DNA from 2 places in the Janthinobacterium sp. SUN120 genome. Region 2 is predicted to be linked to the other one. Evidence: predicted binding sites of a transcription regulator. Region 2 holds the regulator's gene; the other holds the start of a gene.
What was found. The regulator sigma-54, encoded in region 2, starts transcription at its own class of promoters, with help from an activator protein. The targets are predictions, from matches to a motif close to TGGCANGNAANCTGCTTT.

Region 1 (5,888 bases), on a different contig from region 2:
ACGCCGCCCTCGGTGGTCGATGCCGCGTGGCTGCAATTGAAGGATGAATTCGATGCGATCTGCCTGAAAACGCCAAAGCTGAAAAATACGAACAATTACCGCCACCTGGGAACCTTGGGTAGCGGCAACCACTTCGTCGAAGTGTGCCTCGACGAGCAGGGTTCCGTATGGTTCATGCTGCATTCCGGTTCGCGCGGCGTGGGCAATGCCATCGGCACCCATTTCATCGAACTGGCCAAGCAGGATATGCGCACCCACTTCATCAACCTGCCCGACCAGGATTTGGCTTACCTGGCCGAGGGAACGCAGCATTACGATGATTACGTGGAAGCGGTGGGCTGGGCCCAGCGTTTCGCCCGCAACAACCGCGAAGTGATGATGCAGAACCTGATCGCCGCCGTGCGCACGGTCATCCATAAACCGTTCCAGACGCACGTGGAGGCCGTCAACTGCCACCATAACTATGTGCAGAAGGAGCACCACTTCGGCAAGGATGTATTGATCACGCGCAAAGGTGCTGTGTCGGCCCGTGCGGGCGAACTGGGGATCATTCCCGGCTCCATGGGCGCGAAGAGTTTTATCGTGCGCGGCAAGGGCAATGCGGAGAGTTTCCATAGCTGCAGCCACGGTGCGGGACGCACGATGAGCCGCACGGAAGCGAAGCGGCGCTTCAACCTGGATGACCAGATCCGCGCCACCGAAGGCGTGGAATGCCGCAAGGATGAAAACGTCATTGATGAAATCCCGATGGCTTACAAGGATATCGATGCGGTGATGCTGGCGCAGCGCGAGCTGGTCGATGTCGTGCATATCTTGAAGCAGGTCGTCTGCGTCAAAGGATAAGAGAGATGATAGAAATAGATGGAGCGCAAGGCGAAGGCGGCGGACAGATTTTGCGTTCGGCGCTGAGCCTGTCGATGATCACGGGGCAACCGTTTCGCCTGATTAACATTCGCGCGGGGCGGGAAAAGCCCGGCTTGCTGCGCCAGCATCTGCTGGCCGTGCAGGCGGCAACCGCCATTTGCGGGGCGCGCACGACGCCGGTGGCGCTGCGCGCGTCGAGCCTGGAATTCGTTCCCGGCCCCCTGCGCGGCGGCGATTACCGCTTTGCCATCGGCAGCGCCGGCAGCTGCACCCTGGTGCTGCAAACCTTGCTGCCGGCCCTGCTGCATGCGGATGGGCCATCCACCGTGCGCGTCACTGGCGGCACGCACAATGCCATGGCACCGCCCGTGCATTTTTTGCAGCGCGCGTATGGCCGCATCCTGCAGCAGATGGGCGCCGAGGTGGAGATCGCGCTGCAACGCTACGGCTTTCATCCTGCGGGCGGCGGCGAGGTGACGGCCACCGTGCAACCGTGCCGGCGCTTGCAGCCGATTCAACTGCTGCAGCGCGGCGAACGGAAGGCGGGGTATGCGGAAAGCGTGGTGGCGGGCGTGCATGTGCAGGTGGCGCAGCGCGAGCTCGAGCGTGTCGCCAGCGGCATGGGCTGGAGCGGCAAGCAACTGCGCCTCGTCGGCTTGCCGGCGGAGCAGGGGCCGGGCAACGTCCTGCTGCTGACCCTGGAGCATGAGCATGTCACGGAAGTGTTTACTTCGTTCGGCGAAAAGTCCTTGCTGGCCGAGTCCGTGGCCAAGCGCCTGTTGAACGAGGTGCGCGCCTATCTCAAGACGGACGCGGCCGTCGGCGAGCATCTGGCCGACCAGCTCTTGCTGCCCATGGCGCTGGCGGGCGGCGGTACCTTCAGCTGCAACAAGGTGTCGCAGCATGCGCTGACGAATGCGGAGGTGATTGCCCGATTTTTGCCCGTGCGTATCACTTTCGAGCAGCAGGCGCGCGGCAGCATCTGCACGGTGGCCGCCGCCTGAGGCGCGTGGTGACACAACCACGTGTTGCAGCTGTTCCAAATTGATACATGGCCGGCCGGATGTGGGGCATATGTGCATGGCATGGCATTTGCTCTTCTTTGGTATTGACTAAAAAACCAAGGAGACCAGCATGACCTATTCCATTCGTACCCTGCTCGGCGTGGCGGCGGCCGGCGCCGTTGCCCTCACTTCCCTGCTGACCTTGCCGCATGCCTATGCGCACGGCAATGTCACGCCGCAAGGCGTCGACACCACGGGCTTGCCCAAGGTGGGCGACAAATGGCTCGAGCAAAACCCGTATCGGGGCAACAAACTGGCCTTGACAGTGGGCACCTCGGCCTACAACCAGAATTGCGCCCGCTGCCACGGCATCGAAGCCATCTCGGGCGGCATCGCGCCGGACTTGCGCCAGCTGGACCGCGATTGTTTCGGTATCAAGAATGAGACAAAGAAACAGGCGTGCTACAAGGAAACGGACAATTACTACCTGACCACCATCCGCCACGGTAAAGTGCGCAATGGGGCCGTGTACATGCCGCCGTTCGAAGGCGTGTTCAACCAGGAAGCCATGTGGGCCATCAAGACCTATCTGGAAACGCGCCGCGAATCGAATTAAGTCGAACTGATCACGAAGGAGTCCCATGCGTTCATTTCAATTCCGGGGCGCGCGCGCGATGATCTTGCTCGCTTGCCTGGCGCTGTGCGCCGCCGCGCCGGCGCGCGCCGACTGGCAAAAGGTGCAGCAGTCGGGCAGCCTGAAAGTGGCTGTGTACAACGAATTCGCGCCGTTTTCCGACAAGGGTACGGGCATCGATATCGATATTGCCGAAGCGCTGGCGAAAAAGCTGGGGCTGAAACTGAGCTTGTTGCCATTTCCCGCCGGCGAAAACCTCAACGACGATTTGCGCAATATGGTGTGGAAGGGACATTACCTCGGTTACGGCCCCGCCGATGTGATGTTGCATGTGCCGGTCGACAAGAAGTTGATGGCGGACAACGACAAGGTCGAGATCTTCGCGCCATACTATGTGGAAACCGTGCGCCTGGCGCGCAGTGCGCAAGCCGTGCCGCAATTCGATGGCGTCGCCTCGCTGGCCGGCAAGCGCATCGGCGTGGAAAAGGTGTCGATCGCGGCCATGCTGATGCTGGGCGAAGACAATGGCAAGTACCGCGACGACGTACGCATCTTCGATACGGCCGCCGAAGCCTTGCAGCAATTGCAGGCGGGCAAGCTCGACGCCGTGCTGGCCAACCGTTCGGAAATCGAATCGGTGCTGAAAAGCGATCCCGCTTTCCCCATGAGCGAAGTGGCGTTTGCTCGCCTGCCGCGTGCGGGCTGGGCCGTGGGCCTGGCCGTCAGCCGCCAGCAGCTCGACGTGGGCAAGTTGCTGCAGGCAGCCATGAATGAGATGGCTGCCAGCGGCGAATTGAAAGCCATCTTCGAGAAATATGGCGTGAAGGAAGCACGGCCGTAGCAGGCCATGTTGAATGACAATAAAGCCCGCGCATCGGAAGAGGCGCGGGCTTTTTAGTTTTAGAAACTATATTGGGCGCTAACGCCCAGCAACCAATTACGTCCCGGCGCCGCTTCATAGTAGCGCTTGTTGCTATCGCCAACGATGACGGAACCCACGTAGGTCTTGTCGAAAAGATTGTTCAGGCGGGCAAACTCCTTGAAGCGCCAATTGCCCACGTTTTGCCTGGCGTTGACGCGCGCATTGAATACCGTGTAGCCGGGCGCCGGTTTTTCGATGTTGCTGTCTTCCGCGTAGACCTGGTTGCTGGCCACGCTTTCCAGCGCTGCGCCAAAACGGTCGAACGTATCTTTCCAGGCCAGTTCAGCGAACAGGTTAGCGCTGGGTACACCCGGCAAGCGGCTGCCTTCGCGCACGCCGCCAAATGCCTGGTCATACACGGCATGCAGGCTGGTCAGCGCCACTTTGGTCGTGAAGCCGTATGGCAGGTTCGAATCCAGCGACACTTCCATGCCCTGGCGCAAGGTTTTACCCGCATTGCGATAGCTGGTGCGCCCGCCGCTGGACTTGTCGACCACCAGTTCGTCGTTGGTCTTGATCTGGAACAAGGCCGCATTCACGTGCGTGTTGTTGGCGATCCTGGCCTTGATACCCGCTTCCAGGTTGGTGCTGGTGGCCGGCTTCAAGTTGAAATTGAAGCCGCCGCCCGTGCCCGAGTAAAACAGTTCGTTCAAGGTTGGGGCCTCGAAACCGCGCGCGGCGCTGGCGTAGACGTTGACGTTCGGCGTCAGTTTATACAGCAGGCCCAGCACGGGCGTCGTGTGGCTGAACTCCAGGCTGCCGCTATCGTTGCCGTTGCTGAGGAAATGGTCGTCGACAGCCACTTTCATCTTGCTGTAGCGCACACCTGCGCTGAGCAGCCACGGGCCGCCTTGCCATTCCGCCTGGATATACGGATCGAGGCTGGAGACGACATTCTGCTCGTCGCGGCGCAGCTTGCCTTTTACGCCAAAGCTATTGCCAATGAAATTTTCATAGCCGGTGCGGTCGTCGCTGGAGCGGCCATAGTCGATGCCGATAGTCGTGCTCAGCTTGCCTCCGGCCAGCTGGTTCACGTGCAGCCAGTTGGTGTCGATGCCATAGAATTGGCGCTGGAAATCGACCACGCCGCCCGAATGGCTAGGCGGCGCCTGGAATCCCTTGGTAAACGCCTGGTACTGGATCACGTCGCGGTTGCCGCCATACACCATCACGTGCAGTCGGTCATCGCCGAACGACTGTTCATAAGTGGCGCCGATCTGCTGGTGATCGATGCTCTTGCGCGTGTTGTAGCGCTCGGCCAGGGTGCGTTTCGGGTTCTGCGTGTCCGTCGTGTCGATTTCGCCGGCGCGCGGGTTGGCGGCAAACGTGGGCCAGGTGACGCCCAGGGGATCTTGCGTGTTGCCTTGATGCAGGCTGTTGGCGACGATGGTCAGCTTGCTGTCCGCGGTGGGCTTGACGGTGATCTTGCCGAACGCTTGTTCGCGCGTGGCGGCGCTGTGGTCGCGGAAGCCGTCCGTGCGGAAGCGCGAGCCGTCGAGCACGTAGCCGATGCCGCCCGCCTGACCCTGCGCCGTCAAGTCTACCTTGCTGGTGCCGTAGCTGCCGCCCGTCACATTCAGCTCGACGGAAGGGGGATTTTGTCCATCCTTGGAAAACAGCTGGATCACGCCGCCCGAATGGTTGCCGTAGATGGCAGAAAACGGTCCGCGCAGCACTTCGATACGCTCGGCCGTATCGAGATTGAAAGTGGCGGCCTGGCCCTGGCCGTCCGGCATGCTGGCGGGAATGCCATCGCTGATCAATTTGACGCCGCGCACGCCGAAGGCCGAGCGGGCGCCGAAGCCGCGCGACGAGATTTGCAAGTCTTGCGCGTAGTTCTGGCGGTTTTGCACGACCAGGCCCGGCACGGCGGCCAGCGCTTCCGACGCGTTGACGCGGATTTGGCCATCCTGGATGCGGGCGCTGTCGACCACGTCGATCGAGGCCGGCACTTCCTGGCTGGGGTGGGCGATGCGGCTGCCGCTGACGACCACCGTATCCATGAATTGCCCATTGGCCGGGTCAGCTGCCTCGGCGGCAAAGACGTGAGGGGCGAGGGTGGCGCTGCCGGCGACAAACAGGCTGGCGATGGTGTTCAGGCGGAAACGATGCTGCATGCGGATTCTCCAATGTGAATAAAAGCCTGCTTGATCGCGTGCGCGGTACAGGTCTGCGTAGGTGTATCAAGCAATATGCCTGCCATGTCTCCATTGGTGGGCTGAAATTATACGCGTGTCAGTGGCACGGCGTTTGCATACGGTCATTGTCAGAGGCGCCGATGCGGCGCGCTTTCCCCTCGTTTTGCCATTGAAAAGGTGATTATGCCCAACTTCTTCTCGCGCTTGCGCCAGGTGTGCTGGCTGCTGCCGGCGCTCGCCAGCACCGCTGTCCAGGCCGCTCCATTTGCCTATGTTCCCAACGAAAAGTCGGGCACCTTGAGCGTGATCGACACGGCGACCGACCA
Region 2 (5,888 bases):
TATCAAGGCCATCTTTGGCGAGACGGCCGTACGCCGCAAGATGCGTCTGAAGCTGATCGTGCACTTGGTGCGCCGCAACGCGCTGGAAGAAGAAGTCGAGCGCCTGCCTTTCCTGTTCCCCACGGAAGACGTGCTGGGCTTGCCTGTGCGCAAGGTCGTCATCCCCGTCGCCGCCGGCCGCAACATCGCCGTGCTGCTGGAAGCGGCCGTGCGCAATACGATTTTGCAACTGCGCGGCATCGATACCTTGCAGGAGTTCATGGAACGGCAACGTTTGGCAATGAGCGGCGACTAGCGTTGCAAGAAGCACGCCCTCTTTTGTTTAACCAATACTACAGTCGAAATTGCAATAATTTGTAAAGATAGTTGCCTTGGGAGCGGAGCGCCGGTCTTTATTGTATGATCGGGTTATGCATATCGTCCTTATCACCGGAATATCCGGCTCCGGTAAATCCGTCGCGCTCAATGTGCTGGAAGATACCGGTTACTATTGTGTCGACAACCTGCCACCGGCCTTGCTGCCCAGCCTGGTGCAGACCCTGCTCGACGAAGGTACACCGCAACTGGCCGTCGCCGTCGATGCGCGCAGCGCCGAGTCGCTGACCAGCCTGCCGCACAATGTGGCCCTGCTGCGCGACCAGGGGCACGACGTCAAGGTCATGTTCCTGACAGCCACCACGCATTCGCTGGTGGCCCGCTTCTCGGAAACACGGCGCAGCCATCCGCTGTCGCACGAATTGCGTCCGAACCAGAATCCGGCCAGCCGCCGCACCCTGATCGAGTGCATTTCGGAAGAGCGCGAACGCCTGTCGACCATCGAACAGCTGGGCCATGTGATCGACACGTCGGAACTGAGCGCCAACAAGCTGCGTGCCTGGATCAAGGATATCGTCGCCTCCGAACGCGCGCCGCTGACCCTGTTCTTCGAATCGTTCGCCTTCAAGCTGGGCGTGCCGCTGGATGCCGATTTCGTCTTCGACGTGCGGGCCTTGCCGAATCCCTATTACGACCTGGCCTTGCGCCCCCTCGATGGACGCGACGCACCCGTGATCGCCTTCCTCGACGCGCAGCCCAGCGCGCTGGAACTGCTGGCCGACATCCGCGCCTTCATCGAGAAATGGTTGCCATCATTCAAGTCCGACAACCGCAGCTACCTGACGGTAGCCCTCGGCTGCACGGGCGGCCAGCACCGCTCCGTGTACATGGCGGAGCGGCTGGCGCAATATTTCGGACCCAACGAGCGCGTGGTTCTACGCCACCGCGAGCGCAGCTAGTTAATCGAGGTGGCGCAGCGGATGCGCCGCAGCCGGCCAGACGGGCGCAAAGAAGCGCGCCACCATGGCCGCGTCGACTTCGTCCAGGCTGGCGGGATTCCAGCGGGGGGCATTGTCCTTGTCGACCACCAGCGCGCGCACGCCCTCGAGCACTTCGCCATGTTCGAAATTGTGGCGCACGACTGTGCGCTCCAGGCGCAGGCAATCGGCCACGCCCAGGTGGGCGCCCCGCTGCAGCAACTCCAGGGTCACCGACATCATCAAGGGCGAACGCAGGCGCATGGCCGCCAGCGCCTTGGTGGCGAACGCACTGTCGTCCTGCGCCAGCGAAGCCATGATGGCCGCCACCGAACCCGCGCTGAAATGGCGGTCCAGCGCCGCGCGCGCCGTGGCCAGGGGAGAAACGCCTGCCTCGGCCTGGAATGGTGCCGCCAGCGCCTTGATGGCCACAGGCAAGGCCTCGCCCGGCGTCGATTCAAACAGGTCCAGCAGCGCCCCCATCTGCGCTTCGGGCAGGTAGACATCGGCCAGGCCCGTGTACAGGGCGTCGGCCGCGTTGATCGTCAAGCCCGTCAAGCCCAGGTACAGGCCCAGCTGGCCGGCCAGGCGGGACAGGAAATAACTGCCGCCCACGTCCGGAAACAGGCCGATATTGACTTCCGGCATGGCCATGCGCGTGCGGCCCGTCACGATGCGCAAGCGGTTGCCTGGCCCGGCTTGCGCCACACCCATGCCGCCGCCCATCACCACGCCATCCATCACGGCGATATACGGTTTCGGGTAGAAATGAATTAAATGATTTAAAGCATATTCTTCCGTAAAGAAATCTTCCAGCAGGGCGCTGCCGCCTTGCGGCGTGGCCAGACCCGCATCGTAAAAGAAACGGATGTCGCCACCGGCGCACAGGGCCTTATCGCTGCTGGAGCGGATCACGACGGCGTCCACCTGCGGATCGTCGCGCCAGGCCAGCAGGGCCGCGCTCAGGGCGCGCACCATCTCCAGCGACAGGGAATTCAAGGCTTTCGGACGGTCGAGCACGATGTGCCCGGTGCGGTTGCGGATGGAAGTCTGGACGAAGTCGCTCATGGCAGGCTAGAAAGAAGTGAAAGTGCGAATATTCTAATACCTGCGCGGGGAACATTGCGTTCCGCTGGGCGCAAAAAAGGGCGCAATGTGCGCCCTTAGTTGATCACAACTGCTGGAAGCGGGTGGCCTTAGACGGCGACGACGGCTTCTTCCTCGGAGTTGTCTGGCAGATGCTTGATCGCCTCTTTACCGTGCCCTTGCACTTTGGTTTTGTATTTCATCACTTGCCTATCGAGCTTGTCGATCAGGGTATCGATCGCGGCGTACAGGTCGTGCGCCAAGCTTTCCACATAGACAGTCTTGCCGCTCAAACGCAGGTTGACTTCAGCCTTTTGACGTTTTTCTTTCTCTTTGAGGTTATCCACGGTCAGAATCACGGCGATATCGATGACTTGATCGAAATGACGTTTCACGCGCTCCAGCTTCGTTTGTACGTATTCACGGATGGCTGGTGTCACTTCGAGATGATGTCCGCTGATGGTGAGATTCATACACACTCCTAAAGATGATCGGGTTCGTGCGGTCCATCCTATCCGGCCCGCAGAGGAACCGAAAAAAACTTACAAACACTTACGCAGGCTCACTGGCGGAATTTTTAATGCTTCCCGGTATTTGGCAACAGTACGTCGCGCAATCACCATGCCTTGTTCCCCCAGCATGTCCGCAATCTTACTGTCGGATAAAGGATTTTTAGGGTCTTCTGCTCCTGTCAGTTGCACGATCAATGCCCGTATCGCCGTCGATGACGCTTCGCCCCCCGCTTCGGTGGCGACGTGGCTACCAAAGAAATATTTCAACTCGAACATGCCGTGCGGGGTCAGCATGTACTTTTGAGTTGTTACCCGCGAGATAGTACTCTCGTGTAAACCCAGTGTATCAGCTATTTCACGGAGCACAAGGGGGCGCATGGCAACGGCCCCATGCGAGAAAAAGTTCTTTTGTCTTTCTACTATCGCCTGCGCCACACGCAGGATCGTGTCGAAGCGCTGGCGCATATTCTTGATCAGCCACTTGGCTTCCTGCAACTGTGCGCCCATGGCGCCCTCCCCCTTGCCCTGCTTGAGCAAGTTGGCGTACATGGCGTTGACGCGCAGGCGCGGCATGACGTCGTTGTTCAGGGTGACTTGCCAGCCATTGCGCGCGCGCTTGACGACGACGTCGGGCACCACGTAATCGGAGACGTCCGAGGCGAACACGGCGCCCGGATGCGGATTGCACTGGCGAATCACCGTCTGCGCTTCGCGCAAGTCTTCATCGTCGCAATCGAGGGCTTTTTTCAGCTTGTTGAAATCGCGCTGGGCAAACCAGGCCAGGTGCTTTTCCACGATCACGAGGGCCATGCGCCGCGTCACCATGGCGATGTGCGGCAAGCGCTTGATTTGCAGGGCCAGGCATTCGGACGCGTTGCGCGCGCCCACGCCCGGCGGATCGAAACTTTGCAGCAGCGACAAGGCCGTGCGCATCTCGTCGGCGTCGATTTCCAGCTCTTCCGGCAGGCGCGCCAGGATGTCGTCGAGCGACTCTTCCAGGTAGCCATTGTCGTCGAGCGCGTCGATGATCAGCTCGACCAGCGCGCGGTCGCGCAATTCGAGCACCGTCACGCGCATCTGCTCCATCAGGTGTTCGCGCAGCGTGCAGTGATGAGCCTCCAATTGCGGACGCGAATCTTCGTCGTCGGGCGCCTTGCCCCGGCTCGCCTCGCTCCAGTCGCTGTCGCCGCCATCCGCGGCGGCCGGGCTGTCGCCACCCTCGCCGTCAAACGCTTCCGCTTCGGCCGGCGCTGCGGGCGCCTCCTGGCCTGGTGGCTGGGGCGGCCCTTCGGCCGGTGCGGCCGTGGAGCTCAAGGCCCCGTCGGACAGCAGGCGCAGCGAACGGTCGAGCGGATCGTCGAGGCGTTCGAGCAAGGGATTGTCCGTCAGCAATTGCTCTAATTCCTGGTGCAATTCCAGGGTAGACAATTGCAACAGGCGTATCGATTGCTGCAACTGCGGCGTCAGTGCCAGGTGCTGCGAAGTGCGCAGCTGCAATGATTGTTTCATTGGCTTACATGCGGAAGTGTTCGCCCAGATAGACCCGGCGTACCGACTCGTTCGCAATGATGTCGTCGGGGCGTCCCGACGCCAGCACCGAGCCCTGGTTGATGATGTAGGCGCGGTCGCAAATACCCAGCGTCTCACGCACATTATGATCGGTAATCAGCACGCCGATATTGCGCTCCTTCAAGAAACGCACGATGCGCTGGATCTCGATCACGGCGATCGGATCGACGCCGGCGAACGGCTCGTCGAGCAGCACGAAACGGGGATCGGTGGCCAGCGCGCGGGCGATTTCCACGCGGCGGCGTTCGCCACCGGACAGGGACAGCGCCTGGTTCTCGCGCAGCTTTTCAATCTGCAGGTCGGCCAGCAATTTATCCAGCCGTTCCTCGATCTCGGCCTTCGTCAGCGGACGGCCTTCGACGGTCTGGATTTCCAGCACGGCGCGGATATTGTCTTCCACCGTCAGCTTGCGGAAGACGGACGCTTCCTGCGGCAGGTAGGACAGGCCCATCTGTGCGCGGCGGTGGATCGGCAGGCTGGAGATATCCACGCCGCTGATATCGATGCTGCCGCCATCGGACGGCACCAGGCCGACGATCATGTAGAACGAGGTGGTCTTGCCGGCGCCGTTCGGGCCCAGCAAGCCCACCACTTCGCCGCATTCGACTTGCAGCGAGACATCATGCACGACTTGCCGCTTGCCATAGGTTTTTTGCAGCCCGCGAACGATCAGGGTGCTGCCGCAACGTGTATTTTCCATTATTTCTTTCCTGGCGCGGGCGTGGCCGGCGCTTTCTCCGCTGCCGGCGCCTTGGTCTTCGGCTGGATCACCATGCGCACGCTGCCGCCATCGGCGGTGCTGGTGCCGCTGTTGGAATTTTCCATCGCAAATTCTTCCTTGCGGCTGTCATACGAGATGAAGGCGCCGTTGGCCACATCGGTGACTTTCGCCCCTTCCAGGCGCGTCAGCTTGGCTCTGGAAAACAGTTTCACCACTTCCGTCTTGTTGTCGTATTCCACGCGCTCCGCTTCGCCTTCGACCCACAGGTCGCCCGCGCCATCGCGCTTCTGGCGGAAGGTCGCGAGCTTGCCGGGATCGGCCCAGAAGGTGATGAACTGGTAGCCTTGCGGGTCTTCCGTGATCAGGGCCCGGCCCGCCTTCATGGTCAGGGTACCCTTGACCAGCACGACGTCACCCGTCAGGGTGCGCACCTGCTTGATGTCATCGACGTGGCCGCTGCGTGCCGTGATGACGGCTTCCTTCTCGGAATCGGCCTTCTCGGCATGCGCCACGCCCATGATGGCCAGCGAAAATACGGTCAACAGCAAGATGTTCTTCATAATATGGTTTCCTTGTTTCATTCTGTCATTTTGCCGCCGCGGCCGGGCGCGGTTTCGGCGGGAGGACCATGCGCAGCGCATTCTGCACTTCCACGACGCCGGTGGCGTTATTCGCCTTCATGCCGACGCCATTGATGCGCGAGGCGCC

Region 1: pedF (cytochrome c-550 PedF) is a predicted target of sigma-54. The motif match lies at 1,946-1,963, and genes of this name have one in related genera.

Annotation. Positions count from the first base shown of each region.
Region 1 is NZ_JAPUBW010000009.1:4,239-10,126, forward strand. It holds gene O0879_RS28350 (RtcB family protein) at 1-843, shown strand, start outside; gene rtcA (RNA 3'-terminal phosphate cyclase) at 849-1,868, shown strand; gene pedF (cytochrome c-550 PedF) at 1,999-2,484, shown strand; gene O0879_RS28365 (transporter substrate-binding domain-containing protein) at 2,510-3,343, shown strand; gene O0879_RS28370 (TonB-dependent receptor) at 3,403-5,541, opposite strand; gene O0879_RS28375 (beta-propeller fold lactonase family protein) at 5,746-5,888, shown strand, end outside.
Region 2 is NZ_JAPUBW010000006.1:189,181-195,068, forward strand. It holds gene hprK (HPr(Ser) kinase/phosphatase) at 1-295, shown strand, start outside; gene rapZ (RNase adapter RapZ) at 411-1,274, shown strand; gene O0879_RS25325 (enoyl-CoA hydratase/isomerase family protein) at 1,275-2,360, opposite strand; gene raiA (ribosome-associated translation inhibitor RaiA) at 2,489-2,851, opposite strand; gene O0879_RS25335 (RNA polymerase factor sigma-54) at 2,921-4,399, opposite strand; gene lptB (LPS export ABC transporter ATP-binding protein) at 4,404-5,159, opposite strand; gene lptA (lipopolysaccharide transport periplasmic protein LptA) at 5,159-5,740, opposite strand; gene lptC (LPS export ABC transporter periplasmic protein LptC) at 5,766-5,888, opposite strand, start outside.